Linked DNA regions of Streptosporangium sp. NBC_01755. The protein of the gene in region 1 interacts with the protein of each later gene in a pairwise test. Links are inferred from orthologs where the notes say so. Each region holds a gene or a part of one and is shown on either strand. Other genes may lie near its edges.

Region 1 (14,962 bases):
CCGCCGCCCCCGCCCCCGCCGAGCGGCACCCGTGTCCTGCCGCAGGACGACGGCTACTCCGACCTGCTCCCGCCGGTCGAGTACGCCAAGCCGGAGCGGCGCGCCCGCTCTCCGAGGCAGGAGCCGGAGCGGCGCGAGCGCAGGCCGAGGCAGGAGCCGGGCCAGGCGTCCGGCGCGGCGGCTCCGCCGCCGTACGTCCCGGCCCCCCAGCCGCCGCCCTATGTCCCCGCGTCGCCTCCGGCGCAGGCCAGGGGCGCGGCGCCGCCGCCCTACCCCGACCAGCGGGTGGCCGGATACCCGGCGCCGCCGCCGAGTGGCCAGGCGCGGCCCTACCCGCCGCCGGTCCAGGCACGGCCGCACACCCCGCCGCAGGAGCGGTCCGCGCCCAGGACCCCGCCGCCGGTCCAGGCACGGCCGCACACCCCGCCTCAGGAACGGTCCGCGCCCAGGACCCCGCCTCAGGAGCGCTACCGCGCCGGCCACCCGCTGGCCGCGCTGCTGCTGCTGACGATCCTCGTGGCGGTGGCCTGCGTGCTGCCGGTGGTGGTGAGCGTGTTCGCGCTGGCCGCGGCGCTCTGCCTGCGGGTGGGGGAGTACCTCTTCGGGGACCTGGTCCAGCGCCGCTCCATCAGGGGCAGCAGCGCCACCGATCCCCTGCTCGCGGTGCTCGGCACCCCATGGGCGCTGATCAGGGCCACGTTCGCGACGCTGGTCACCTCGCTGCTCTCCGCCATGTTCGGCATGTGCGTGTGGGGGCTCCTGGTCTACGCCGGCGACATGAACAAGAACCACGCGGCCGCCTACGCGGCCGGTGCCTTCGCGGCAGGGCTGTTCATCCTTCCCGGCGGCGGCAAACCGCGCAAGGCCGTCGCCCGCGCACTGAGCGGGGTCATCCGGAGCCCCGGCGCGGGCATGGTGACCACGATCATCCTGGGCACGCTGGCGTTCTTCGCGGTGATGGCCGCGTTGAGCGTGACCCCCTCCTTCTCCCCGTGGCAGCAGCCGACCGATGTCGTCAACGATCTCACGGCGCAGTGGCGGCAGTCGGCGAACGAGGGCGCGATGGGCGCGCTCGACATCGTCGGCGGCCTCTTCAGCGACCTGATGACAAGTCTCGGCCTCGGGTTCCTGACGTTCTGGAAGTGACGATCTCGCCGACGGAGGCGGGCCTGTGGAGAACAATGGAGAGGACCCACCGGGAGGAGTCGCATGGTCGCGCCGGACGGTGAACGTCTTGGCCCCTACCGCCTGCTGTCGAGACTGGGGGCCGGAGGTTTCGGCGAGGTCCACCTGGCGCTGGATCCCCAGGGGCGCACGGTGGCGGTCAAGATCCTGCATCCCCACGTCGCGGCCGACGCGACGGCACTGACCAGGCTGGCCCGCGAGGTGGAGACCATGCGGCTGGTCCAGGGCGCGCACGTCGCCGAGGTCCTGGACGCCTCCCTTGAGGGAGACCGCCCCTACCTGGTGACCCGCTACGTGCAGGGACGCCCGCTCGGTGAGGTGGTCGCCGCCGAGGGGCCGGTCACAGGCGACGATCTCCTGCGGCTGGCGCGCGGCCTGGCCGAGGCCGTGGCGGCCGTGCACGCGGTGGGGGTGGTGCACCGCGATCTCAAGCCCGCGAACGTGATCCTGGCCGAGGGCGAGCCGGTCGTCATCGACTTCGGCATCGCCTACGCGCTCGACTCGCCCTCGGTCACCGCCTCGGGGGCGGTGCTCGGCACGCCCGGCTACCTGGCGCCCGAGGTGCTTGAGGGCACCGGGTCCGGTGCCGAGGCCGACGTCTTCGCCTTTGGGGCGACGCTGGCGTACGCGTCCACCGCGCGGCACCCCTACGGCACGGGCCCGGCGTCGGCGATCGGCTACCGCGTCGTTCATCACCCTCCCGACCTCGAAGGTGTCCCCGGCCACCTGGAGCCGCTGCTGCGGGAGTGCCTGCTGCGCGACCCCGCCGCCCGGCCGGACGCGGGTGCGCTGCTGGCACGGCTGGGTGCGGACCCCGTCGTGGGGCCGCCGCGGCCCCGTGCCGTGCTGGAGAGCGGGATGCACGGCCTCACCACCCGGGAGTGGCGGCCAGGCGATCGCCGCCCCCGCCCGCAGAAGGGCAGGCTCACGCCGGAGGAGGCCCACGAGCGTCGCAGGATCGTGCTGCACCGCCGCTGGGTCGTCGGCACCGGCCTGCTCGTCTCGCTGACGGCCGCGACCGCCAGGGAACCGCTGCCCGAGGTGGCGCTGCTGTTGCTGACCGGGTACGGCTCGGCGATGCTCGTCGACGCGGGCATCGCGCTGTTCGCCCGCCGGGACCGCGGGCGCACGATCCTCGATCTGTCCGCGGGCGCCGGGGCCGTCGCGCTGGGGCTGGCCCTCAGCACGTTCTTCAGCACGATCACCCTGGCGCTCGCGCTGGGCACCGTCGTCTTCGTCCTGGTCGCGATCCTGGTGGCCGGCTGAGCGGGCAGGGGGCCGGCCGGTCCCCGGGACGCGTTTTCGGTCAGCCGTCACCGGGATACCCCCCACACGCCAGGCCGCAGGGATCCTGACGGGCCTCGGGACGTGTTTCCGGAGCGCGGGACCCGCACACAAGTACCGGAATATAGTTCGGTATGGTGGTGGGGGGATCCTCCGGGGAGACTCCGGACCGTCCGGTCGCGAGCCGTCCCGTCTGATGATTTGCCGCTAAGCTACTGATAAGTAACATAGTCTTGGGGTCGGGGTGGGCGTGTACCAACCCGGCTACCCGCTGCCACGTCGCTCTCGGGCACCTGGCAGTCTTGGCAAAGCGTGCACGTGCCACACATGTGCGCACCGAGTATCCGGCGCCAACCGCAGTGACGCGGTGGCGTAAGCGACCACGGGAGGTCGGCCACCAGCCATGAATATCGTCGTCTGCGTGAAGCAGGTCCCCGACACGGCGACCGAGCGCAAGCTGAAGTCCGATGACAAGACGCTCGATCGCGACGCCGCCGACGGCGTCATCAACGAGTTGTGCGAATACGCGGTCGAGGAGGCGCTGCGCCTGAAGGAGGCTCATGGCGGTGAGGTGACCGTTCTCACCATGGGTCCCGCCAAGGCGAGTGACACCATTCGCAAGGCCCTGGCCATGGGCGCGGACAAGGCTGTCCACCTGGTGGACGACGCACTGCACGGCTCGGACGCGCTGGGCACCTCCCACGCCCTGGCACAGACCCTCAAGAAGATCGGTTTCGATCTGGTCGTGCTCGGTTCGGAGTCGACGGACGCCCGCACCGGCGTCCTCGCCGCCATGCTGGCCGAGCGCCTCGGCGTGCCGCAGCTCACCTTCGCCAACCAGGTCCAGATCGACAAGGGCGCCATCTCCATTCAGCGCGTCACCGACTACGGGTACGACAGGGTCGAGGCCTCGCTGCCCGCCGTCGTCTCCGTGGTCGAGAAGATCAACGAGCCGCGTTACCCGTCTTTCAAGGGCATCATGGCCGCCAAGAAGAAGCCGGTCGAGAAGCTCGGCGTCGCCGACGCCGAGATCGACGCCTCCCAGGTGGGCCTGGCCAACTCCTGGAGCGAGGTCGTCGACTTCGCGGCCGCCCCGCCGCGCGCGGCGGGCACGGTGGTCAAGGACGAGGGTGACGGTGGCGTGAAGGCCGCCGACTTCCTCGCGTCGAAGAAGTTCGTCTGAGAGCGGGGGTAGCTGGAAATGTCTGAGATTCTCGTTCTGGTCGAGCACGTCGAGGGCCAGGTCAAAAAGGTCACCCTTGAGCTGCTGACGCTCGCCAGGAAGCTGGGCGCCCCCGCGGCCGTCTGGACGGGCGCGGGATACTCTCCCGAGGCGGCGGCCAAGCTGGCCGAGTACGGCGCGGAGAAGATCTACGTGGCCGACTCCGCCGAGGTCAGCGACTACGTCGTCGCCCCCAAGGCGGAGCTGCTGGCCCACCTCGTGGCCGAGCGGTCCCCGGCCGCGGTGCTCGTCGCCGCGACGGCCGAGGCCAAGGAGATCGCCGGTCGCCTCGCGATCAAGATCGACTCCGGTGTGCTGACCGACGTCGTGGGCATCGAGGACGGCCTGGTCGCCGACCAGTCCATCTTCGGCGGCGGCGTCAACGTCCGGTCGCGCGTGACCAAGGGCACCCCGATCGTCGCGGTACGCCCCAACTCGACGCCGGTCGAGGCCGCCGCGGGCGCGGGAGCCGAGGAGCGGGTCTCCTTCACCGTGTCCGACGCCGCCAAGGGCGCCAGGATCGTGGAGCGGGTCAAGCAGGAGAAGGGCGCGCGCCCGGAGCTCACCGAGGCCGCGATCGTGGTCTCCGGTGGCCGGGGCGTCGGCTCGGCCGACAAGTTCTCGATCATCGAGGAGCTGGCCGACTCGCTTGGCGCGGCCGTCGGCGCGTCCCGCGCCGCCACCGACGCCGGCTGGTACCCGCACCAGTTCCAGGTCGGCCAGACCGGCAAGACCGTCTCGCCGCAGCTCTACATCGCGGCGGGCATCTCCGGTGCCATCCAGCACCGGGCCGGCATGCAGACCGCCAAGACGATCGTCGCGATCAACAAGGACCCCGAGGCGCCGATCTTCGAGCTCGCCGACTTCGGCGTCGTGGGCGACCTGCACGAGGTGGTCCCGCAGCTGACCCAGGAGGTCACCAAGCGGAAATGACCCGGCAGGGTCACGGCGTACGCGCGGGGTGATGCGAACGCGAGACGGCACCGCACGACATGTGCGGTGCCGTCTCGCGTTCCGGGGTCAGGCCGCGATCGAGAGCTCTCGCCTGGCGGTCTCCGCGGGGCCGGCCGCCGCGCGGTGGCGGGGCAGGAACAGCGCGACCGCGGCGATCAGGACGCCGAGCACCACGGCGATGCCGAGGCTCGTCCTGAGCGTGGCCAGATCGGAGAGGAAACCGATGATCACCGGGCCCAGCAGCAGTCCCGCGTAGCCCATCGCACCGGTCTGGGCGATGGCGGGCCCGGGGCTGCCGGTCGCCTCGCCCGCCAGGGACATGGCCATCGGCGAGACCGTCGCCACGGCGACGCCCACGAACAGCATGGCCGAGAGGGCGACCGACGCAGTGGGGGCCGTGACGACCACGCCGAAGGTCGCGGCGGTGGCCAGGCCCGAGGTGACCATCATGCCGCGAGCGCCGAAGCGGGCCCGGACACGGTCACCGGCCAGGCGCCCGGCCAGCATGCCCGCCTCGAAGATCGGGTAACCCAGGGCGGCCACCGCCTCCGGGGCGCCCAGAGCGTCCCGCAGGTACAGGCCGTTCCAGTCGGCGACCGTGCCCTCCACCATGAACGCGCAGAAGGCGATCACGCCGAGCAGGTAGACCACCGGGGGCATCCGGAGGCGGGGAGTCGCGGGGGTGCCCTTCCCGTGCTCGGCGACGGCAGCCGGGTCGGGCAGGTAGGTGCGGCTGACAAGGACCGTGGCGGGAAGCGCGAGCAGGGCGACCAGCGCCAGGTGGGCGGTGATCGAGAGTCCCGCCGCGATCGCCGCGGTGCCCAGCAGGCCCGCGCCGATCGCTCCGGCGCACCAGCCGGCGTGCATGCCGTTCATCAGCGGGCGGTCGTAGGCGCGCTCGACCGCCGATCCCTGCGCGTTCATCGCGATGTCCACCGCGCCGAACGCCATGCCGAACAGGCCGCTCGCGGCCACGGCCAGGGGGAACGACGGCGCCACCGCCAGCAGGGCCAGGGTGATCGCGGTGAGGGGGGCTGCGACCCGGAGGATGCTCCGGCTGCCGAAGCGCGCCATCACGGCGCGCATCGACTGCATGGTGATGAGCGCTCCCAGCCCCCACGCCAGGAGGGTGACGCCGACCGACGCCTCGGACAGGCCGAGCTTGTCGGAGAGCGCCGGAATGCGCACGGTCATCGATCCACACATCAGACCGGCCAGCACGAATGTGAGAACCGCCCCGATTCGAGCCGTTCTCAGGTCGCGGGTCATGCTCAATCCCTTCAATAAATGTTTTGACAAACCGGTGAACGGGCACACCGAAAGCGGTCGCTTTCGCGCATGCGGAAGCGACCACCAATCTGTGTGACGGGTTGTCCCTGGCCGGGCACGCGATCAGGCGCGCGGGCGAGTGAGGGGTGCCAGGGGCAGAGGGGTGAAAGTCAGCAGAGGTGTAAAAGTCAGAGGTGTCAGGGTCAGGCGGGCAGCAGGGCCAGCAGACGCCGTTTCAGCTTCTCGTAGTGCTCGTCGTCATAGAGATCGGGGTCGTGGCTCGCCACATCCCACAGTCCCTCACAGGCGAGGCGCACGATCTGCGCCGCCTCCGGGTCGGGCTCGCTGTCGAGCCCCTCGCGATGCCAGCGGGCCATCGCCACCCGCAGCGGTGCCAGAAGATAGAGGTTGCCGGAGGCTCCGGTCACCACGGCCCAGCGCCGCAGCCTGCCGCTCCGCACGGCGGCGAACGTGGCTGCCAGGTAGTTCTTGGTGTAGGTGTCGTGGCCCTGGGCGGCGACGAGCTCGTCGAACTCCTCGATCAGCCGCTCGACCATGCCCTTGATCAGGGCTTCCTTCGTGCTGAAATGGTAAAGCAGACCGCCCTTGCTGCATCCGGCGCGCTCGGCGACGGTCGCCAGGGTGAGCGCCTGGGAGCCCTGGTCGGAGAGCAGATCCTCTGCCGCGTCCAACAGCTCGCCCCGTCTCATGGCCGCTACTGTACCGTCTGGACGGTTTAGTGGTCAACTCCGGGGATGATGCTCTTCGCGGGCACGGATACGCTTGGCAGGTTGACAGCGAGTTTGGGGGAGGGGATGCGGCCGTGAAGTCCGCCTATCTCGATCATGCGGCGACCACGCCGATGCTTCCCGAGGCGATCGAGGCGATGACAGTCCAACTGGGCCAGGTCGGCAACGCGTCCTCGCTGCACGCCGCCGGCCGCCGCACCCGCCAGGTCGTGGAGGAGTCGCGGGAGACCATCGCCGCCGCGCTCGGCGCTCGCCCCAGCGAGGTCGTCTTCACCGCGGGCGGCACCGAGGCCGACAATCTGGCCATCAAGGGCCTGTACTGGGCCCGTCGTGTCGGGGGCGCGGACAGGATCCTGATCAGCGCCGTCGAGCACCACGCCGCCCTGGACCCCGCGCACTGGCTGAGCGATCACCAGGGCGCGACCGTCGAACTGCTCGACGTCGACGAGTTCGGCCGGGTGCACCCGCAGACCCTGCGCGAGGCCATCGAGCGCGACCCGGACAGCGTCGCCCTGGTCAGCGTCATGTGGGCCAACAACGAGGTCGGCACCGTCCAGCCCGTCCACGCGCTCGCCGAGGTGGCCCGTGAGCACGGCGTTCCCTTCCACACCGACGCGGTCCAGGCCGTCGGTCAGCTCCCCGTGCTCTTCGCCGACTCGGGGATCGACGGGCTGACGCTCTCCGGTCACAAGGTCGGCGGCCCGATGGGCGTCGGCGCGCTGCTGCTCGCCCGGGGCGTCGACCCGGTGCCGGTGCTGCACGGGGGGGGCCAGGAGCGTGACGTCCGCTCCGGCACGCTCGACGCCCCCGCCATCGCCGGTTTCGCCATGGCCGTGCGGGCCGCGGTGGCCCGGCAGGCCGAGACCTCGGCCCGGCTGGTCGCGCTCCGCGACGACCTGATCCGCCGGGTCCGCGAGGCGGTGCCCGACGTGATCCTCAACGGCGACCCGGTGAACCGCCTCCCGGGCAATGCCCACTTCTCCTTCCCCGGCTGCGAGGGCGACGCGCTGCTCATGCTCCTGGACGCCAAGGGCGTGGAGTGCTCGACGGGCTCGGCCTGCTCGGCAGGGGTCGCCCAGCCCTCCCACGTCCTGCTCGCGATGGGCGCCGACGGGTTCCGGGCGCGCGGATCGCTGCGCTTCTCCCTCGGCCACACCTCGACCGAGGCCGACGTGGACCGGCTGGCCGAGATCATCGGTCTTGCCGTCGAACGCGCCCGCCGCGCGGGCCTGAGTTGATCGCGTGAGGCGTTCTTCGCGCGGGCCTGAGTTGATCGCGTGAGGTGCCCTTCGCGCCGCCCTGAGTTCGCGCCGCCCCAGGTTCGCGCCGGGGATTCCTAGGTGAGGAAGGGTGAGGTGGCGATCCGGCCGGGGTCGCCGGCCGAGGTGACCACGAGGGCCCGGTCGGCGTCGAGGCCGGGGGCGATCTCCCACACCGGTGACGGGTGGACGGCCGGCACGGCCGGCCCGATCCACTCGGCCAGCCGCCCGGCCTCGCCGGCGGCGACCATCGCGTCCAGTTCCGGTCTCGCCTCCGCCCACCACGCCCGGAACTCGCCGATACCGTCAGCAGGGTCGGCGGCGGGCTCGTTCTTCCGCCGGAACAGTCGCATGACCCCGGATTCTCCCAGCCCGACGGGGCGCCCGCCAACGCGGGTACGCTCAAGGGGTTATGAGTCTTCGTGTGCTTGCCGCCATGTCCGGCGGCGTCGACTCCGCCGTGGCGGCCGCCCGCATCGCCGAGGCGGGCCATGACGTCACCGGTGTCCACCTCGCCCTTTCCGCCAACCCTCAGTCCTATCGGACCGGCGCCCGCGGGTGCTGCACGGTCGAGGACTCGCGAGACGCCCGCAGGGCCGCCGACGTGATCGGCATCCCCTTCTACGTCTGGGACATGGCCGAGCGGTTCCATCGCGACGTGGTCGAGGACTTCGTCAGCGAGTACGCCGCCGGCCGCACGCCCAACCCGTGCCTGCGCTGCAACGAGAAGATCAAGTTCGAGGCGGTGCTGGACCGTGCCCTCGCGCTGGGCTTCGACGCGGTGGCCACCGGGCACCACGCGCGCGTCACCGACGGAGTGCTGAGCCGCAGCCCCGATGCGGGCAAGGACCAGTCGTACGTGCTGGGTGTGCTCACCAGGGAGCAGCTCGGTCACGCGATCTTCCCACTGGGCGACTCCACCAAGGCCCAGGTCCGCGAGGAGGCCGCGCGGCGCGGGCTCATGGTGGCCGACAAACCCGACAGCCACGACATCTGCTTCATCGCCGACGGCGACACCCGAGGCTTCCTGGCCGACCGTCTCGGCGCGGCACCGGGTCCGATCGTCGACGAGTCCGGTGAGGTCGTGGGCGGCCACGAGGGTGCCTACGGCTTCACGGTCGGCCAGCGCAAGGGCCTGCGCATCGATCGCCCGGCCCCCGACGGCCGCCCGCGTTACGTGCTGTCCATCGAGCCGGTCTCCAACACGGTCACGGTCGGCCCGCGTTCGTCCCTGGCGGTCACGGGCATCGTCGCGGAGCGCCCGGTCTGGAACGGCCCGACCGGCGAGCCGCGCGAGCCGCTGGCCTGCACGGTCCAGCTCCGCGCGCACGGCGAGATGTACGGCTGCCGTGCCCGGCTCTCCGGCGGGGAGGTCCACATCACGCTGGACACCGCGGCCACCGGGGTCGCGGCGGGCCAGGCCGCGGTGCTCTACCTCGGCGACACCGTGATCGGCTCGGCCACCATCACCTCGGCCTCGTAGTGCGCGTCCCACCGCCGCGCGAACACGTCCTCGACGGTCGTGTCCCCGTACGGGCCGCGTTTGGCGAGCACGGCCGCGTTTGGCGAGCACGGCCGAGCCGGCGTCGCGCGTCCCCGCACCGGGTGTGTCCCACCCGGGCGTGAGGCCGACTCCCGGCTCGGGCGGGCCGGTCAGGGCAGTGTGACCGACTCGCCGGGCTTGAGACGGCGCATCTCGGCCTGCTGCTTACCCGACTCCATCTCCAGCCACCTGTCGATCAGGCCGAGCCCGATGTCGTTGAGCAGGCCGTCGTGGGTGGAGAAGGCCCTGGCCGGGCGGACCTGGCGCAGGTACTCGACCATCTCCGACGCCTTCATCCACGGCGCGTTGGTCGGCACCAGGAGCGTGGGCACCTCGACGCCCGGCGGGGTGAACGCGTCCCCCGGGTAGAAGACCTCCTCGTCCACCAGGAAACCGACATTGCGCACGATCGGCTGGTCCGGGTGGTTGGGGGCGTGCCACTCGCCGACGACTCGCACCCCGAAGCCGGCCGTGTCGAACGCGTCGCCGTGCCGTACCACCTGGATCTTCGCGGGGACATCGGTCAGCGTGGCGGCCACGCCCTCGTTGGTCCAGATCTCCAAGGACGGGTCGGCCTCGGCCGCCCGGCGCAGCCGGTCCGCCTCCACGTGGTCGAAGTGCTCGTGGGTGATGAGCACGGTCTGTGCCCCGTCGAGTGCGGACTCCTCACTGAAGGAGCCCGGATCGATCACGAGAGTGGAGCCGTCCTTCTCCAGGCGGACACACGCGTGTCCGAATTTCGTGAGTCTCATCCCTTCACCCTACGGGCGCGTCGGACCATGATCCGCGAGGGGGCGGTGCCGTCACGCGCTCCCGCCCTTGATCGCGTGCCGGCACGGCGCGGCGGGATTCCCCGGGCGGTAGGCGTGACCCGGCGGTCATAAGCTGGCGTGGGCGGGCGGGTCCCGCCTGCCTCCCAACGCGAAACCAGGAGCAGTCTTGAGCCAGTACCCATGGGGCGAGGCGACCGCGACCGGCATCGGGTCGCATCCGGGGGAGGAGCACGCCGAGGCGGTCAGGGTCGTCCTCGGCGAGTCGCCCGCGCTGCCGTACCTGCCGGAGCTGCCCGCCCGGGGCGTCGGCGCCGACATGATCGGGCGCACCGCGTCGCTCCTGCTGGAGATGCCGGTGGAGGTACAGCCGTCGGGCTGGCGGTTCGCCGACCGGCCGGGCCGCGACTTCAAGCGCGCCCGCGACCATCTCGTCCGTGACCTCGACACGCTGGAGGAGGCGGCACAGGGGTACGAGGGGCCCTTCAAGATCCAGGTATGCGGGCCGTGGACGCTGGCCGGAGCGGTCGAGCTCAGGTACGGCGACAAGGTGCTCGCCGACCCGGGGGCGGTGCGCGACCTGGTCGCGTCCCTGACGGAGGGGATCGCCGCGCACGTCGCCGACGTGCGCCGCAGGGTGCCGGGAGCCTCGCAGATCGTGGTCCAGATCGACGAGCCGGGGTTGCCGGGCGTCCTCACGGGCACGGTGCCGACCGCCTCGGGCTTCGGGCGGCTGGCCGCGGTCGACCGGCAGATCGCCGCGGACCGGCTCGGGGCGGTGTTTCCCGCGGGGACGTTCACCGTCGTGCACTGCTGTGCCTCGGCCGTGCCCTTCCGAGTCCTGCGCGCGGCGGGCGCGGCGGGCGTCTCGCTCGACGCCCACCTGTTGAACAGGCGCGACGAGGACGCGATCGGCGAGACCGTCGAGGCGGGGACGGCTCTCTTCCTCGGTGTCGTGCCGGGCGTGGACGCGAGGCTCCCCGACGTCGGAGTGGTCGCCGGACCGGCCGTCGAGCTCTGGCGCCGCCTCGGCTTCCCCGCCGCGACCCTGGCCTCGCAGGTGGTGCTCACCCCCGCCTGCGGCCTGGCCGGGGCCTCACCCGCCTACGCCAGGGCGGCCCTGGCCACCTGCCGTAAGGCCGCCCGGGTGCTGCAGGACGACCCCGGCGAGTGATCCCGGCCTCTGGGGGCTTCAACTCGGGGTAAGGAAGGACGCAGATTGTCGGTGCTTGAAGATACGTTTGGCTTGGCCGACGACGAGGGGGGAAGCGGGCGATGGGCGCTGAGGTCGAGGGCGTGCCGGTGCGGGCGTTGGAGCGGCACGCGGAGCTGACCGAGCTGGTCGAGGAGGCCAACTGGCGTTACCACGTGCTCGACTCGCCCACCGTGAGCGACGCCCAGTACGACGGGTGGATGCGCGAGCTGCGCGAGCTGGAGGAGGAGAGTCCGACCCTTCGCACGCCCGACTCTCCCACCCAGAAGATCGGCGCGCCGATCTCCAGCGATTTCAATCCCGTCAGGCACCTGCAGCGGATGGAGAGCCTCGACAACGCTTTCAACGCCGACGACCTCGCCTCCTGGCGGGCGAGGGCCGAGCGGCTGGCCGAGCGTGACCCCGCGCCCTACCTGTGCGAGCTGAAGATCGACGGTCTGGCGATCGCACTGGTCTACCAGAAGGGCCGCCTGACCAGGGGGGCCACCAGGGGCGACGGCCGCGTCGGTGACGACGTGACGGCCAACGTCCGCACGATCGTCAACGTGCCGCACCGCCTGACCGGCGACGACGTGCCCGATGTGGTGGAGGTCAGGGGCGAGGTCTACATCCCGGTCGAGGAGTTCAGGAAGCTCAACGAGCAGCTGGTCGAGGCGGGCAAGGCGCCGTTCGCCAACCCGCGCAACTCCGCGGCGGGCTCCCTGCGGCAGAAGGACCCGCGCATCACCGCGCAGCGGCCGTTGCACATGATCGTCCACGGGATCGGCAGGTGGGAGGGGGCCGCCGCGCCCCGCACCCAGTCGGAGATCTACGAACGGCTCGGCGCGTTCGGCCTGCCGGTCAGCGACCTCTACCGGGTCGTCGACGACCTCGAAGGCATCAACGCCTTCATCGACTTCTACAGCGAGCACCGCCACGACCCCGCCTACGAGATCGACGGCGTCGTGGTCAAGGTCGACCGCATCGAGCTCCAGCACAACCTGGGCTCCACCAGCCGGGCCCCCCGCTGGGCGATCGCCTACAAGTATCCGCCCGAGGAGGTCAACACCAGGCTCCTCGACATCCAGGTCGCGGTGGGCCGCACCGGCAGGGTCACGCCGTACGGGGTCATGGAGCCGATCGTGGTGGCGGGCTCCACCGTCGAGCGGGCCACGCTGCACAACGCCTCCGAGGTCGCGCGCAAGGGCGTGCTGATCGGCGACACCGTGGTGCTGCGCAAGGCGGGCGACGTCATCCCCGAGATCGTCGGCCCGGTCGCCGACCTGCGCGACGGCACCGAGCGGGCGTTCGTGATGCCGGAGCGCTGCCCGGAGTGCGACACCGAGCTGGCGTACGAGAACGAGGGCGACGCCGACCTGCGCTGCCCCAACACCAGGGCGTGTCCCGCCCAGCTCCGCGAGCGCGTCTTCTTCGCGGCCGGACGCAGGGCCTTCGACGTCGAGGGGCTGGGCTACGTGGCGGCCACCGCGCTGACCCAGCCGCTGCCGCCGCAGGAGCCGCCGGTCCGCACCGAGGCCGACCTGTTCGACCTGACGATCGAGCAGCTGCTGCCGATCAGGTCGGTGGTTCGCGACCCCGACACCGGACTGCCCAGGACCGATCCGGAGAGCGGCGAGCAGAAGGTCGTCACCTTCTTCGCCAACCAGAGCGGCGAGCCGAGCAAGAACGCCGAGAAGATGCTGGAGCAGCTGGAGAAGGCCAAGAGCCAGCCGGTCTGGCGGGTGCTCGTCGCGCTCTCCATCCGGCATGTCGGCCCCCCGACGGCCCAGGCGATCGCCGCGGAGTTCGGTTCCATCCACGCGATCGCGAAAGCCTCCCAGGAGGAGCTCGCCGCGGTCGAGGGCGTCGGCCCGCGCGTGGCCGCGGCGATCCGCGACTGGTTCGAGGTCGACTGGCACCGGGAGATCGTCAAGCGCTGGGCGGACGCGGGGGTCCGGATGGTCGACGACCCGCCGGCCGAGCAGCTCCCGCAGACCCTGGCCGGGCTGACCTTCGTGGTGACCGGCACGCTCGCCGATCTCACCCGCGACGAGGCCGGTGAGGCCCTGGCCGGCCGGGGTGGCAAGGTCTCGGCGTCGGTGTCGAAGAAGACCTCCTTCGTGGTGGTGGGGGAGAACGCGGGTTCCAAGTTCGACAAGGCGGTGAAGCTCGGCGTGCCGATCCTCGACGAGGCCGGTCTGCGGGTCCTGCTGACCGAGGGGCCCGAGGCGGCGGCGGAGGTGACGGTGCGGCCCGAGGAGTGACGGGACCGACCCGCCGCCGTGCGCCGGAACACGTGAATTTTCAGTGACGGACCGTGCGCAACCGGTTTCGCGAAGTGGCCCGTAGGCCGTACTCTCCCATAGTGAACTAATGGGGGTTTTGTTACTCATGGCCGACCCAATCGACACTCGCGATACCGGACCGCGTCCGGGGTCGCCCCTCTGGGCCTATCTCGCCACCGTCATCGCGGTCGGATTCATCGCCTTGGTCGTGCCCCAGCTGAGTGTGGACATGACCGAGGTCACGGAACTCGCCCGCAGCCCGCTGTTCTGGATGTTCGCGGTCCTTGTCGTGCTGGGCGAGTTGCGGCCGGTGGTCCTGTCGTCGTCGTCGACCGTGGGCGGCACCTACCCGTCGACCATGTTCACCTTCGCCGCGCTGCTCCACTACGGCCTGCCGATCGCGGTGCTGCTGCAGGCGGTCGCCATGGTCGTCAACGGGGCGGTCACCCGCAAGGCGTGCCATCGGGTCATGTTCAACATCGCCCAGGTGACGCTGGCCTGCACCGCCGCCTGGGTGGTGCTCGGGCTTTTCGGCGACCGGCCCGTCACGGTGGGCGCCGGGGTGCCCGACGGCGCCGACCTGCTGGCGATCGGGCTGGCCGGGCTGGCCTACTTCGTGGTCCGGGCCACGCTGGTCTCCGGCGCGGTGGCGCTGCACGAGCGCAGGTCGATCCACAGGGTGATCAGGACCACGATCGGCCACCAGAGCCTCGTCTACGCCGGGCTGCTCGGCCTGGCCCCGCTCGTCGTGGTGGTGATGAACCACTCGCCGGCCCTGGTGCCGCTCTTCCTGGCGCCCATGTTGGCCGTCTACTTCACGGCCAACATGTCGGTCCGCCGCGACCACCAGGCGATGCACGACGGCCTGACCGGGCTGCCCAACCGCAAGATGCTCGTGCTCAGCACGGAGGAGGCGCTCGCCGAGGCGCGGGAGGGCGAGCGGGTCGGCCTGTTCCTGCTCGACCTCGACCGGTTCAAGGAGATCAACGACACCCTCGGGCACCCGGTCGGCGACCGGCTCCTGCAGATGGTCGCGCACCGGCTCACCCACAGCGTCCGTCCCGGCGACGTGGTGGCCCGGCTCGGCGGCGACGAGTTCGCCGTCCTGCTGCCCTCGATCAGGGACGCGGCGGCGGCCAGAGAGGTGGCGGCGCGCCTGCGGGTGGCGATCACCGAGCCGGTACGGCTGGAGGGCATGAGCTTCGACCTGGACGCCTCGTTCGGCATCGCCCTCTACCCCGACCACGCGC
Region 2 (14,688 bases), 4.1 Mb from region 1 along the record:
ACATCCAGTCACTCGGCGGCGGTCCGGCCGTGCCGAGCGCCGAGCAGGTCGACCCCGCCAAGGGCGACAAGGCCAGGGGCGGCGAGCTGTTCCGTGCGAACTGCATCCAGTGCCACAACTTCGTCGGCTCCGGCGGCGCCCTGACCCAGGGCAAGTACGCTCCGCCGCTCGACCAGTCCACTCCGACGCAGATCTACGAGGCCATGGCCACCGGCCCCCAGGCGATGCCGGTGTTCAACGACAGCATCATCACTCCCGAGCAGAAGCGGGACATGATCGCCTACATCGTGGGCGTGCGTGAGGAGCCCAACCCGGGCGGCGCCGGTCTGGGCCGTATCGGCCCGGTCACCGAGGGTCTGGTGGCCTGGGTCGTCGGACTCAGCCTCCTCTCCCTGGCCGCCATCTGGATCACCGCGAAGAGGCGACAGGCCAAATGACTGAGAACAATCACGGCATCGAACAGCCGGAGGAACGCGTGCCAAGGCGCGTCATCGGCACCCCCCCGCCCGCGGCGAGCACCTCCCTGCTCGGCGCCGAGGAGCCTGCGGCGACTGACGTCGTGCGGGTTCCCGGCGTGACCCCGCAGGACGAGACGACCGCGAAGAAGGGCGAGAAGTACGCCGCCCTCTGCTTCCTCGTCGCCTTCCTGGCCGGCATCGGCTTCGTGGTGTCGTACGTCGTCTTCCAGGTCGGCGACATCGAGAAGACGCAGGTCTCCAACCTCGCGCTGGGCGGCACGCTCACGCTGGCCCTGCTCGGGCTGGCCGCGGGCATGGTGACCTGGGTCCGCATGGTCATGCCCAAGTACAACCTGGTCCAGGAGCGCCACCCGATGGCCTCCGACGCCGAGACCCGGTCCTACGTCGGCGAGACCTTCCTGCAGGGCGCGGCCGAGAGCGGCATCACCAAGCGCCCGCTGCTGCGCCGCACCCTGCTGGCGGCGGCCGCCCCGCTCGGCCTGGCCCCGCTGGTCCTGCTGCGCGACCTCGGCCCGAGCTACAAGGACTTCCCCGCCAAGCTGCGGCACACCGTCTGGGGGGAGAAGACCAAGGACGGCAAGTTCCGCAAGCTCCTCGTCGAGGGCAGCGGCTCGCCCATCCGGGCTGCCGACTTCAACTCCCCCGGCGGCATCCTCTCCGTGGTGCCCGAGGGATACGAGCACGACCTGAACGCGCTGGCCAAGGCCACCCTGATCCTGATCAAGTTCCGCCCCGAAGAGCTCAAGTCCGGGACGAACCTGAACTGGACCCACGACGGGATCGTGGCGTACTCCAAGATCTGCACGCACGTCGGCTGCCCCGCGGCCCTGTACGAGCAGACCACGCACCACATCCTGTGCCCGTGTCATCAGTCGACCTTCGACGCCGCCGACGGAGCCAAGGTCATCTTCGGTCCGGCGGCCCGGCCGCTGCCCCAGCTGCCGATCGCCGTGGACGACGAGGGGTACCTCGTGGCGACGGCGGACTTCCCCGTCCCCGTCGGTCCCAGTTTCTGGGAACGTGGCGACGCCGAGGCCGAGGCCCGTGAGAAGGGAGCCCAATCATGAGCACCCAGGACGTTCCGAAGCCCATCGCGGGCGCGGGCAACTTCGTCGACGACCGCATCGGGGCGGGGAACTTCCTGCGGCGGAACCTGCGGAAGATCTTCCCCGACCACTGGTCGTTCCTGCTCGGTGAGATCGCGCTCTACTCGTTCATCATCCTGCTGCTGACCGGCACGTTCCTGACGTTCTTCTTCAAGCCCAGCATGGGCCACGTGGAGTACACCGGCTCGTACGGCCCGCTGCAGGGCGTCATGATGTCCGAGGCGTACGCGTCGTCGCTGGCGATCAGCTTCGACGTGCGCGGCGGTCTGCTGATGCGGCAGATGCACCATTGGGCCGCGCTGCTGTTCATCGGCGGCATGATGGTGCACGCGCTGCGGGTGTTCTTCACCGGCGCCTACCGCAAGCCGCGCGAGCTGAACTGGCTGATCGGCGTGCTGCTGCTGACGCTGGCGCTGGCCGCGGGGCTGACCGGCTACTCCCTCCCCGACGACCTGCTCTCCGGCGCCGGTCTGCGGATCACCGAGGGTGTGGCGATCTCGCTGCCGCTGGTCGGCACCTGGATCACGTTCTTCCTCTTCGGCGGCGAGTACCCCGGCGTGGACATCGTCTCCCGGTTCTACTCGCTGCACATCCTGCTCATCCCGGGCATCCTGCTGGCGCTCATCTCGGCTCACATGATCCTGATGTGGGTCCAGAAGCACACGCAGATGCCGGGCAAGGGCCGCACGAACGAGAACGTGGTGGGCGCGCCGTTCTACCCGGCCTTCATGATCAAGGCCGGCGCCTACTTCATGTTCACGTTCGGGGTCATCGCGCTGCTGGGCACCTTCGCCCAGATCAACCCGATCTGGCTGTACGGCCCCTACACCCCGGCCGACATCTCGGCGGGCTCGCAGCCCGACTTCTACATGGGCTTCCTCGAAGGCGCGCTCCGTCTGATGCCCGCCTGGGAGATCAACGTCCTGGGCTTCACGCTGCCGATGAGCGTGCTGATCCCGGCGCTGGTGCCGATGGGCATCATCATGACGGGCCTGGCGCTGTACCCGTTCATCGAGCAGTGGGTCACCGGAGACCGCCGCGAGCACCACGTCGTGGACCGTCCCCGCAACAACCCGCACCGCACCTCGATCGGCATTTCCGCGATGACCTTCTACGGGGTCCTGTGGCTGCTCGGCGCCAACGACGAGATCGCCGCGTTCTTCCAGGTGTCGCTGAACTGGACGACCTACGTCGGCCGGGTCCTGATCTTCGTCGGTCCGGCGATCGCCTACTACGTCACCTACCGGGTCTGCCTGGGCCTGCAGCGCGCCGACGCGGCCATCATCGGCCACGGCGTGGAGTCCGGCGTGATCAAGCGACTGCCGCACGGCGAGTACATCGAGGTCCACGTCCCGCCCAACGAGGCCATCGAGGCCCACATGCGGGGCAAGGAGCCGATCCCGGTCATCACCGCCGGCGGCGGCGGAGACGACGGCATCCCGTCCAAGGCGATGCGCGGCCCGCTTGGCAAGCTTCGCGCCAAGATGAGCACGGCCTACGGCGGCGAGAAGATCCCGCTCGACGACGGCCACGGCCACGGTGAGGGCCACGATGAGCACGCGGCGGTCGGCCAGGGCGGAGACGACAAGTCCCTGACCCACTGACCCACCCGCGGCTGACGCCACACGAGGGGCCCGGACACCGCACGGTGTCCGGGCCCCTACGTCTTTTCGCGCCCTTTCCGGGAAAAGGCACCGACCCCGGCCTCAGAAGGCCCTCCCGAGGCCCTCAGGGGTCCTCGGGGGTCGGGGGTCCTCGGGGGTCCTCAGGAGGGCCTTGGCCTCCCGGCCCCGCGCGTTCCCTTTGGCCGGCACCACGTCGCCCTCTGCCCTCAGTGGGACCGGGCGGGCACCTCCGCGCCTCGCCACAGCACCGCGGACTCAGACGTCGTCGGTGGTGAAGTGCTTGAGGCTGCTCCACTTGAGCCATTCCCGCCAGCTCTCCTGCCAGTGACCCCAGCCGTTGGTGGGCTCCAGGGCGCGGGGCGAGCCGGTGATGATGATCGGGTCCCCGATCAGGGTGTTGTCGAGGAACCACTTGGCGTTGCTCGGGCTGACGTTGACGCAGCCGTGGCTGACGTTGGAGTAGCCCTGGGACCCGACCGACCACGGGGCGCTGTGGATGTACTCGCCGCTGTTGGAGATGCGGACCGTGTTGTAGACGGTCAGCTGGTAGTAGCCGGGCGAGCCGGGCCCGATGCCCGGAGAGGTCATCACCGTGACGTTCTCCCGGGACATGGCCAGGTGCACGCCGCTGGTCGTGTGGTACTTCCAGACACCGCCCTGGCCCGCGCTCATCGGCATCTCCCTGACGACCCTGCCGTTGCGCCGCACGGTGAGGTGGTGGGAGGGGATGGTGCCCCGGGTGATCTGCGAGCGGCCGACCTTGAAGTTGACCGTCCGGTTCGCCGCTCCGTACAGGCCGGCGCCACCGCGCACCCCTGCCAGCCGGGCCTCGACCCTGACCTTGGTGCCCGAGGGCCAGAAGTTCTTCGGGCGGAAGTGAACGTTGCGGTCGTCGAACCAGTGCCACGCCCCCAGGACCGGCCTGGAGGTACGGACGAACAGGTTGCGCTCGACGGAGACGCGGTCGGTGACGGCACGGTCGAAAGTGATCATCACCGGCATGCCCACGCCGACGGTCAGACCGGTCATGTCCCGGTCCGGCATGAGGCTCTCGATCGCGAAGGTCTCGCGGCTCTTCACCGTGGAGAAGGACGAGGTCGTCTCGGTGACGGCGCCCGCCGGATTGACCGCCGTCACCGAGACCTCGTAGGAGGCTCCTGGAGCCGCCGTACCGCGGCTGCGCCACTGTGTACCGTCGGCGCTGAGAACGCCCGGCAGAGAGCCTTTGGCGCCCTTCACGGCCCTGACGGTGACCGACTTCAGGGTGCCGCCCTCCACCGCGACCAGGACGGGGGTGTCCGTGGGCACTCCCCTGGCCCCCTTGAGCGGTGCCACGGTGACCACGGCGGCGGCGGACTCCGCCTGCTGGGACGCCTGCGGCGTCCGGTCCTGGCGTACGGCTGTGCTTGTCGAGCAGGAGGTCGTCACCAGCACGAGGGCCAGCAGTCCCGCTCCCTGGCTCGAACCACGGATCGCGTGCCCCACATGAACTCCCCTGTCCCGGACTGAACCACTGATTCAGTTATTACCCGGAGTAAGCGGTCCACCACATAAGACATCCACCCTGAGCCCCAAATAAACGCCAAAAAGCGGGCCACGGAAGTTTTTCCGTGGCCCGCTTTTCGCGGTGATACGCGGGGTCAGTGCGAGAAGTTGCCCCGGTAGTACTCGAAAACGAAACCGATCATGCTCATGATGATCGCGAACACGCCGATCAGGAACAGCCACCAGCCGATGACCAGGCCGACCCCGGCGAGCGAGACGGCCAGGCAGACGAAGAGCGGCCACCAGCTGTGCGGGCTGAAGAAGCCGAGCTCTCCGGCACCCTCGCTGATCTCGCCCTGCTTGTCGTCCTCCGGCTGATCGCCGATCCGGCGGGCCGTGTACATCAGGTAGTAGCCGATCATGAGCGCGAAGCCCACCGAGATGGCCATCGCCGTCGTGCCTACCGGCTCCTTCGACCAGTACCAGTAGACGACGTCCACGGCGGCGAAGAAGACGCCGCAGAGGATGAACAACCAGCCCTGGACCTTCATTCGTTCTCCTCCAGCTCACGGGGGGCCGGTGCGTGCGGGTACTTGAGGTCGAACGCCGGGCGCTCGGACCGGATGCGAGGCAGCGAGGTGAAGTTGTGCCTCGGCGGCGGGCAGGACGTCGCCCATTCCAGGGAGTTGCCGTAGCCCCACGGGTCGTCCACGGTGACCTGGGGTGCGGTCTTGTGGGTCTTCCACACGTTGTAGAGGAACGGCAGCGTGGAGGCGCCCAGCAGGAACGCGCCCACCGAGGAGACCATGTTGAGGTCGGTGAACCCGTCGATCGGGCTGTAGTCGGCGTAGCGGCGCGGGAAGCCCTGCGCGCCCAGCCAGTGCTGGACCAGGAAGGTCGCGTGGAAGCCGACGAACAGCGTCCAGAAGTGGATCTTGCCCAGCCTGTCGTTCAGCATCTTGCCGGTGAACTTGGGCCACCAGAAGTAGAAGCCGGCGAACATCGCGAACACCACGGTGCCGAACACCACGTAGTGGAAGTGCGCGACCACGAAGTAGGAGTCGGACACCTGGAAGTCCAACGGCGGGGAGGCCAGAATGACCCCGGTCAGACCACCGAACAGGAAGGTCACCAGGAAGCCGATCGAGAACAGCATCGGCGACTCGAACGACAGGTGGCCGCGCCACATGGTGCCGATCCAGTTGAAGAACTTCACCCCGGTGGGCACCGCGATGAGGAACGTCATGAAGGAGAAGAACGGCAGCAGCACCTGGCCGGTGGCGAACATGTGGTGCGCCCACACCGTGATCGACAGACCCGCGATGGCGATGGTCGCGGCCACCAGGCCGATGTAGCCGAACAGCGGCTTGCGGCTGAAGACGGGCAGGATCTCGGTCACGATGCCGAAGAACGGCAGCGCGATGATGTAGACCTCGGGATGGCCGAAGAACCAGAACAGGTGCTGCCAGAGCAGTGCCCCGCCGGTGGCGGGGTCGAAGATGTGCGTACCGAGCTTGCGGTCGGACTCCAGCGCCAGCAGCGCGGCGGCCAGCACCGGGAAGGCCATCAGCACCAGGATCGAGGTGAGCAGCACGTTCCAGGTGAACATCGGCAGGCGGAACATCGTCATGCCGGGCGCGCGCATGCACACGATCGTGGTGATGAAGTTCACCGAGCCGAGGATCGTGCCCAGACCGCTGATGGTCAGGCCGACGATCCACAGGTCGCCGCCGATTCCCGGGGAGCTGATCGCGTTCGACAGCGGGGTGTAGGCGAACCAGCCGAAGCTGGCCGCGCCGCCCGGGGTGAGGAAGCCCGACAGGGCGATGGTGCTGCCGAAGGTGAAGAGCCAGTAGCTGACCATGTTCAGCCGCGGGAAGGCGACATCGGGCGCGCCGATCTGCAGCGGCATCAGCTCGTTGGCGAACCCGGCGAACAGCGGGGTCGCGAACATCAGCAGCATGACGGTGCCGTGCATGGTGAACAGCTGGTTGAACTGCTCGTTCGTGGTCAGCTGGAGGCCCGGCTGCGCCAGCTCCGCCCGCATGATCAGCGCCATGACGCCGCCGATCAGGAAGAAGACGAACGAGGTGATCAGGTAGAGATGTCCGATGATCTTGTGATCGGTGGACGTCGCCCACTTGACGACGACCGAGCCCTTACGGGTCGGCGCCGGGGAGAGGACAAGGGGCTCGTTAAGTGCGGTCACTGGGCACCCGCCTGGCTAGCGATGTACTGGTCGAACTCGGCCTGGGGCACGAGCTTCACCGAGAAGAGCATCCGGCTGTGATCCACACCGCAGAGCTCGGCGCAGCGACCGGCGTAGACGCCTGCCTTGTTCAGCGTCTGGACCTCGAACTTGTTGGTCACACCCGGGATCACGTCGCGCTTGAAGTGGAACGCCGGGACCCAGAAGGAGTGGATGACGTCCGGCGAGTGGAGATCGAACTCGACGTTCTTCTCGACCGGCAGCACCAGCTCGGGGCCCTTGGTGTAGTCGGCCGCGGGCAGGCCCACGACCTGGACGGTCTTGCCGTTGTACTCCGTCGTGAAGCGCCAGCTCCACTGGAAGCCCTCGACCTTGACCTTCACGTCGGGCTTGCCGGACAGGGTGTTGATGTAGTTCTGGTCCCGCGCGGTGAAGAAGAAGAACACGCCGACCATGATGATCGGCACCACCGTGTAGAGGATCTCGATCGGCAGGTTGTACCGCACCTGAGGCGGCAGCTCCTCCGTGGAGTTCTTCTTCTTACGGTGGAAGGCGACGGACCAGAGGATCAGACCCCACACGACCACACCGGTGGCGAGGGCGGCGATCCACGATCCGTTCCACAGGCTCTGGACGGATTCGGACTGCTTGGTGACGCCCTCGGGCAAGCCGCCTCGGGACCATTCTTCGGCACTGCACGCCGTCAGGGAAACCAGCAGCAGCGCCAGAGCGGCAGCGCGTGGCACCCGGCGGCGGGCCAACGGACGCCGTGCGGAACGGCGGGTCGGACTCACGGATCGCCTACCCCACAGATGAAGCCCAGGAGTCACTCCTGGGCGGTCGTTTGTTCACGTTCAAGATTTGTAGTTCACAGCTTCACGCTGGGGGACACATTAGCGCGGACAACCGTCGCCCCCCCGCGCAGCCCCCGCCCGCACCGTGCGTGGTGCGACGATTGGAGCGTGGCGTACTTCGACGCGGCCTCCACTGAGCCGCTGCACCCCCAGGCTCGGGAGGCTCTCATCGCGGCCCTCGACGTCGGCTGGGCCGACCCCGCGAGGCTGTACGGTTCCGCTCGCCGGGCAAGGATGTTACTGGAACAGGCGAGGACCGAGGTCGCCGAGGCGCTGGGCGCCAGGCCCGACGAGGTCTCGTTCACCTCCTCGGGCACCCAGGCGGTGCACCTGGGCGTGCTCGGCACCCTGCACGGGCGCCGCAGGAGCGGCCGCCGCCTGGTCACCTCGGCCGTGGAGCACTCCAGCGTGCTGCACGCCGCCGGCATCCACGAGCGCGACGGCGGCTCGGTCGAGACGGTCGGCGTCGGCATCACCGGCGCCGTCGAGGCCGGCGCCTTCCGCGAGGCGGTTCTCGCCGAGGGCACCGCCCTGGCCTGCCTGCAGAGCGCCAACCACGAGGTCGGGACCGTCCAGCCGGTCGCCGAGGTGGCGGCGGCCTGCGCCGAGGCGGGGGTTCCGCTGCTGGTGGACGCCGCCCAGACCGCGGGCCGGATGCCGTTGCCCGGCGGCTGGTCGGTGCTGGCCGCGAGCGCGCACAAGTGGGGCGGCCCCGCGGGGGTCGGCGTGCTGGTGGTCCGCAAGGGCACCCGGTGGCGCAGCCCTCTGCCCGAGGACGACCGCGAGCGCCGCCGGGTCCCCGGTTTCGAGAACGTGCCGGCGATCGTCGCGGCGGCCGCCGCGCTGCGTGCCACGGTGGCCGAGTCGGCCGTGGAGTCGGCCAGGCTCTCCGCGCTGGTGGACCGCGTCAGGAGCGAGGTGCCCCGGCTGGTCTCCGACGTCGAGGTCATCGGCGATCCGGTCGTGCGAGCGCCGCACATCGTCACCTTTTCGTGTCTTTACGTGGAGGGTGAGGCGCTGCTCACCGAACTCGACAAGGCCGGATTCTCGGTATCGTCCGGCAGTTCCTGCACGGCGAGTACGCTTCGTCCATCGCATGTTCTGGAGGCCATGGGCGTGCTCACGCACGGGAACGTACGGGTGTCACTGCCCCGAGGCACCTCGGCGGCGGATGTCGACCGCTTCCTCGCCGTCCTGCCCGGCACGGTGCGCAGGATCCGCGAGGAGGCGGGAGTTAAACTGTGATCAATATTTGGGAAGTGAAGACTCCATGACGTCCAGTCAGGCCACCCCGGCGGGATCGGCCCAGAGCCCGGCACTGACCATCGACGCGCTGGGCAAGAAGTGCCCGATTCCCATCATCATGCTGGCCGAGCAGATCAACCACGTGCCGCTCAACGCGATCGTCGCGGTCCTCGCCGACGACCCCGCCGCCTTCACCGACATCCCGGCCTGGTGCCGGCTGAAGTCGCACCGCCACGTGGCCAGCTACGAGCTCCCCGAGCGCGGCTGGTCCATCCACGTGCGCCGCAACTACTGACTTGTCCTGAAACTGGGTATGACCCTCCCCGAAAATCCACCAAACGGTTCGGGGGGACAGCATGAGCGGTGAGACCGCCAGGAGTCTGATGAATACCGGAGTCCGGTGCGTGGAGGCGCACGAGACGCTCGACCGGGCCGCACAGATGATGCGCGACATGAATGTGGGCGCACTGCCCATCTGCGGCAGCGACGACCGGCTGAAGGGGATCATCACCGACCGCGACATCGTGGTCAAGTGCGTGGCCCACGGCATGGACCCGTCCAAGGTCACCGCCGGTGAGCTGGCGACCGGCCTGGTCTGGGTGTCGTCGGACGCCAGCGTCGACGAGACGCTGGCCAAGATGGAGCAGAACCAGATACGGCGGCTGCCGGTGATCGAGGACGGCCGCATCGTCGGCATGATCAGCGAGGCCGACCTGGCCAGGCATCTGCCCGACGACAAGCTCGCCGAGTTCGTGCACCGCGTCTACGCGGGCGTCTGACACCTGCCATACCGGCAATCCCGCCCGGCTGAGGTCTCCCGATGTCGGGCGGCCTCAGCCGGGCGTGGCTCACCCGCCGGCCCAGCGGTGGTTCAGGCCACCGGTGATCCCGGCGGAGCCCAGCGGGGCCCGGTGCCGTCCGGCCGGTGTCCAGGCGCCGGATCAGGCGTGCCGGATCAGACGCGGTGATTCAGACGCGGTGATATCAGACGCGGTGATTCAGACGCGGTGATTCAGGCGTGGTGATATCAGACGCGGTGATTCAGGCGTGGTGGCACTTCACGAAGCCGACCACCTCGGCCGCCGCGTCGGCGCCGTAGGCGTCGGCGAAGCGCTCCAGGAAGACCTTCTGGCCGAGTTCGTACTCCTGACCGCCGACGCGCTCCAGCACGTGGGTGGCGGTGAGGTTGCCGACCTGGCCGCAGCGCTCCAGGGACATGCCCCAGGCCAGGGCCGCCAGGAAACCGGCCCTGAAGGCGTCCCCCACGCCTGTGGGGTCCGCCTTGCCGAGCTCGGGCGCCGGGGGGATGTGCAGCGGCGGCTCGCCCTTGCGGTCGATGACGACGCCCTTGGGGCCGAGCGTGGTGACGCGGACGCCGACCCGGTCGAGGATCTCCTCGTCGGTCCAGCCGGTCTTCTGCTCGATCATGCCCTTCTCGTAGTCGTTGCCGAACAGGTAGGCGGCACCGTCGACCAGCTCGCGGATCTCCTCGCCGGGCATGCGCGCGAGTTGCTGGGAGGGGTCGGCGGCGAACGGGATCGCGCGCTGACGCGCCTCGGTGGTGTGCCTGAGCATCGCCTCGGGGTCGTTGGGGCTGATCAGCACCAGGTCCAGGCCACCGAGCCGCTGGCTGATCGGGCCGAGCTCGATGAGACGGGCCTCGGCCATCGCGCCGGTGTAGAACGACGCGATCTGGTTGTGGTCGTCGTCGGTCGTGCACAGGAAACGGGCGGTGTGGTGCATCTCGGAGATGTGGACGGAGTCGCAGTCGACTCCGTGGCGCTCCAGCCAGGAGCGGTAGTCGGCGAAGTCCGCACCGACCGCGCCGACCAGGACGGGGCGAAGACCCAGACAGCCCATGCCGAAGGCGATGTTGGCCGCGCAGCCGCCACGGCGGATCTGCAGGTCGTCCACGAGAAACGACAGGGAAATCCGATGGAGCTGATCGGCGATGAGCTGGTCGCCGAAGCGGCCCGGGAAGGTCATCAGGTGATCTGTCGCGATTGAGCCGGTGACGGCGATGCGCACGGGGTTCTTCTCCTCGTTGTCAGCATCTCTGGGAACGTGGGCGATTGAGCCACGCAAGAATACGCGACCTTGCGGGCGCGCGAAGGCCCCGCGCGGTGACGGATGTCACCACGCGGGGCCTTCCCGGTCTTGCCCGGTCGAGCGAGTCCCTAGTTGAACGAGTCTCCGCAGGCGCACGAACCCGTGGCGTTCGGGTTGTCGATCGTGAAGCCCTGCTTCTCGATCGTGTCGACGAAGTCGACTGTGGCACCCACGAGGTAGGGCGCGCTCATCCGGTCGGTGACCACGCTCACGCCGTCGAAGTCGGAGACGACGTCACCGTCCATCGAACGGTCGTCGAAGAAGAGCTGGTAACGCAGGCCGGAACAGCCGCCGGGCTGCACGGCCACGCGCAGCTGGAGGCCTTCCTCGCCCTGCTGCTCCAGCAGGCTCTTGACCTTCGCGGCGGCCGCGGAACTGAGGATCAGGCCCTGCGCCGTGGTCTCGCTGCTCTCAACCGACATGTGGTGACTCCCGCGTCTGCGTCAGCCGCTCCCCGGGAACGGCTGTCTGTTTCTGACGTCCTTCTCAGACGCTACCAACACCCGTCCCCCGGTACACATTCCTGAGACAACACACGCCTCCTCCTTTGGACAAAACTCCCTCCCCTGGAATAAAGCCCCAATGACGTGTGTCATCATTAGTCGTCACTTCGACGATAAGGGGGTGTGGCCATGACGACCACCGAGACCGGGCTTCCGCTCTTCGTCCTGGGCAGGGGCGTCGACCCGCACAGCGAGCGCGGTGTCGACTGCCCGGGCGAACTGCCGTCCGCGTCCGACCCGGCGCTGGTGGAACGCGCCAGGAAGGCGAAGGCGGCGCTCGGTGACAGGGTCTTCGTACTGGGCCACCACTACCAGCGCGACGAGGTCATCCAGTTCGCCGACGTGACCGGCGACTCGTTCAAGCTCGCCAAGGAGGCCGCGGCCCGGCCTGACGCCGAGTACATCGTCTTCTGCGGCGTGCACTTCATGGCCGAGTCCGCCGACATCCTCACCTCCGACTCCCAGAAGGTGGTGCTGCCAGACCTCGCCGCCGGATGCTCGATGGCCGACATGGCCACCTTCGACCAGGTCGAGGAGTGCTGGGAGGCGCTGGAGGACGCCGGGATCGCCGACATCACCGTCCCCGTCACCTACATGAACTCCAGCGCCGATATCAAGGCCTTCTGCGGGCGCAACGGCGGCGCCGTCTGCACCTCCTCCAACGCCAGGCGCGCCCTGGAGTGGGCCTTCTCACGCGGGGAGAAGGTGCTCTTCCTTCCCGACCAGCATCTGGGCCGCAACACCGCGGTGCTGGAAATGGGCCTGTCGCCAGGCGAGTGCGTCGTCTACAACCCGCACCGGCCGAACGGAGGCCTGACCGCGGAGCAGCTCGCGGGCGCCAAGATGATCCTGTGGAAGGGGCACTGCTCGGTGCACGGCCGCTTCAGCGCCGAGTGCGTGGACGACGTCCGCGCGCGCATCCCCGGCGTCAACGTGCTGGTCCACCCCGAGTGCAGGCACGAGGTCGTCACCAAGGCCGATCATGTCGGTTCGACCGAGTACATCATCAAGAAGATCGAGGAGGCTCCCGCCGGGTCCTCCTGGGCGGTGGGCACCGAGCTGAACCTGGTCAAGCGGCTCGGCGCCATGTTCCCCGACAAGGACGTGACGTTCCTGGACCGGACCGTCTGCTACTGCTCGACGATGAACCGGATCGACCTGCCGCACCTGGTGTGGGCGCTGGAGTCGCTCGCCGCCGGCCAGGTCGTCAACCAGATCACCGTGGACGACGACACCGCCCACTGGGCCGGGGTCGCTCTGGACCGGATGCTGGCGCTGCCCTGACCGCGGGGTGGACGGGCCCCGGTGGGTGGTGACCCGCCGGGGCCCGTCGCGTGCCGGGAACCTGTCGCGTACCCGGGATCGGGGGAGCACCGCCTGAGCGGGGCCTAATCCAGCTCGTAGACCACCCTGACACTGACCGACATGTCCTGGCGTCCGGGGCTGATCGACGCCTTGTCCGCCATCGCACCGGCGGCGAAGAACGGCCGCGGCGGAGTGACGTTCTCCTCGCTGATCTCCAGCGCGCGGCCGAGCCTGCGCCCCGCGAGCCTGGCGTACTGCGCGGCGCGGGTCCTGGCGTCCCTGAAGGCGGCCTCGCGCGCCAGCCTGAGCGGCGCGCGGTTGTCGGAGACCTCGAAGGAGATGCTGTCCAGCCGGACCGCCTCGCCGGCCGCGACCGCCGCGTCGACCACGTCGTCCGCGGCGTCGATGTCACGCACCACCGCCTCGACGCCCTGCGCGGCCCGGTAACCGGAGATCGTGGGGTAGTCCTTGTACTGGGGGCCCAGGGACAGCTCGTTGGTCCGCAGGTCCTTGGCCGCGATCCCGGCCGCGAGCAGCGCCTTCGTCAGCGCGGCGGCGGCGGCGCGGGCGGCGGTGAACGCCTCTCCCGCGGTGGGGCGAATCACCTCGACACCGGCGTCCAGCTTCATGACGTCGGGAGTGACGGACAGGCGTCCCTCACCCACGATCGTGATCTGCGGCCGGTCTCCCTCCACCGCCACCGTGGAGGACGCGGAGTCCGCGAGCGCGGCACCGCCGAACAGGCTCATGGAGACGAGCGCGGTCGAGGCCACCACCTGAGACATCTTGATCATAGGGGCATGGCACCACGGGGCGGCGGCCCCGGCGGCGAGCCCTCCCGGGGATCTGCTGTTTCTTGGCCGAATCCCGGGGCGGGTATTCAACTTCCGCCGGTCAGACCCTGGCGAGCTCCCGCCACCAGCCCAACAGCCCCTCGTCGCCCTTTCCGCCGGTCAGACCCTGGCGAGCTCCCGCCACCAGCCCAACAGCCCCTCGTCGCCCTCGACGGCGTAGTCGTCGGCACTGCGCCGCCCCCACACGACCTGGAGCAGGTCGGCCGACGTGGCGGTACGTACGGTCACGCTCCCCGGCCGCAGAGACCGCCGGTGATGGAAGCGGTCGGGGTCAAGAGTGATCACCCATCCGGCCCCGGTGTCGGCCTGCAGGGAGATCGTCTCGCCTCCGCCCCTCAACTCGGCCACGCCCGGGTTCCACCGCGCGTACGGCAGGACGTCGAGGAACTCCTCGACCCCGTCGGCCGCCGTCTCCTCGTCGACCGTGACCGGGACGCCCAGTGCGAGCTCGGCGTCCATCCGGTGCACCAGGGTCTCGTGGAGCATGCGCCTCGACCAGAACCCCACCCGCTGCTCGGCGCCCCAGGACCACATCGGCGCCCGCGGGTCGCGCGACAGCAGCGCCTCGGACAGCAGGGTGGCCCCCTCGGCGAGCCAGGCGGGGGAGCCGCTCGCGTCAGCCGGCAGGCCCGTGTCCGTCTCGCGGCGACTGTAGCGCCGCTCGGCCAGGTCGCGGACCATGGCGGCCACCCACCGGTGCACGCCACCGATGTGGGTGACAAGCCCGGCCAGATCCCAGCCAGGACAGGTCGGCACGGGAGCGGACATGTCCCGCTCCCCCAGGACGTCGACCATCCGGGCAGCCTCCGCGGCGACCGCCGAGGCGTGCTCGGCGTGGGTCCATTCCCTCATGTCAGCCCTCTCGCGTGAAGCGCATGAACTGCTTCTCGTACTCCTTGGCATCGGTGGTGGTG

What was found.
Region 2: the proteins of OG884_RS09260 (region 1) and OG884_RS29025 interact in binary tests that used the Escherichia coli proteins (3 or more experiments, as listed by UniProt). The link is inferred for Streptosporangium sp. NBC_01755 from one-to-one orthologs.

What each region holds. Positions count from the first base shown.
Region 1 is NZ_CP109131.1:2,033,425-2,048,386, reverse strand. Bases 5,840-8,819 are described here. They hold OG884_RS09260 (cysteine desulfurase family protein), read left to right. Parts: upstream 5,840-6,737; coding sequence 6,738-7,901; downstream 7,902-8,819. Other genes in these bases: mnmA (tRNA 2-thiouridine(34) synthase MnmA), read left to right, coding at 8,335-8,819; OG884_RS09255 (hypothetical protein), read right to left, coding at 8,000-8,275; OG884_RS09265 (TetR/AcrR family transcriptional regulator), read right to left, coding at 6,118-6,624; OG884_RS09270 (MFS transporter), read right to left, coding at 5,840-5,914. Outside these bases: OG884_RS09290 (serine/threonine-protein kinase), read left to right, coding at 1-1,146; OG884_RS09285 (serine/threonine-protein kinase), read left to right, coding at 1,210-2,451; OG884_RS09280 (electron transfer flavoprotein subunit beta/FixA family protein), read left to right, coding at 2,873-3,652; OG884_RS09275 (electron transfer flavoprotein subunit alpha/FixB family protein), read left to right, coding at 3,671-4,624; more of OG884_RS09270, read right to left, coding at 4,712-5,839; more of mnmA, read left to right, coding at 8,820-9,405; OG884_RS09245 (MBL fold metallo-hydrolase), read right to left, coding at 9,576-10,217; OG884_RS09240 (methionine synthase), read left to right, coding at 10,405-11,409; NAD-dependent DNA ligase LigA, read left to right, coding at 11,511-13,691; OG884_RS09230 (putative bifunctional diguanylate cyclase/phosphodiesterase), read left to right, coding at 13,819-14,962. UniProt on the Escherichia coli protein: Master enzyme that delivers sulfur to a number of partners involved in Fe-S cluster assembly, tRNA modification or cofactor biosynthesis. Catalyzes the removal of elemental sulfur from cysteine to produce alanine.
Region 2 is NZ_CP109131.1:6,091,673-6,106,360, reverse strand. The notes cover bases 7,958-10,663. They hold OG884_RS29025 (sulfurtransferase TusA family protein), read left to right. Parts: upstream 7,958-9,028; coding sequence 9,029-9,298; downstream 9,299-10,663. Other genes in these bases: OG884_RS29015 (carbohydrate kinase family protein), read right to left, coding at 10,045-10,663; OG884_RS29020 (CBS domain-containing protein), read left to right, coding at 9,387-9,782; OG884_RS29030 (cysteine desulfurase family protein), read left to right, coding at 7,958-9,003. In the rest of the region: qcrC (cytochrome bc1 complex diheme cytochrome c subunit), read left to right, coding at 1-437; qcrA (cytochrome bc1 complex Rieske iron-sulfur subunit), read left to right, coding at 434-1,546; qcrB (cytochrome bc1 complex cytochrome b subunit), read left to right, coding at 1,543-3,189; OG884_RS29050 (L,D-transpeptidase), read right to left, coding at 3,466-4,695; OG884_RS29045 (cytochrome c oxidase subunit 4), read right to left, coding at 4,851-5,246; ctaD (aa3-type cytochrome oxidase subunit I), read right to left, coding at 5,243-6,904; ctaC (aa3-type cytochrome oxidase subunit II), read right to left, coding at 6,901-7,650; more of OG884_RS29030, read left to right, coding at 7,867-7,957; more of OG884_RS29015, read right to left, coding at 10,664-11,031; OG884_RS29010 (HesB/IscA family protein), read right to left, coding at 11,181-11,534; quinolinate synthase NadA, read left to right, coding at 11,745-12,899; OG884_RS29000 (SIMPL domain-containing protein), read right to left, coding at 13,004-13,714; OG884_RS28995 (maleylpyruvate isomerase family mycothiol-dependent enzyme), read right to left, coding at 13,874-14,626; OG884_RS28990 (protein kinase domain-containing protein), read right to left, coding at 14,628-14,688. UniProt on the Escherichia coli protein: Sulfur carrier protein involved in sulfur trafficking in the cell. Part of a sulfur-relay system required for 2-thiolation during synthesis of 2-thiouridine of the modified wobble base 5-methylaminomethyl-2-thiouridine (mnm(5)s(2)U) in tRNA.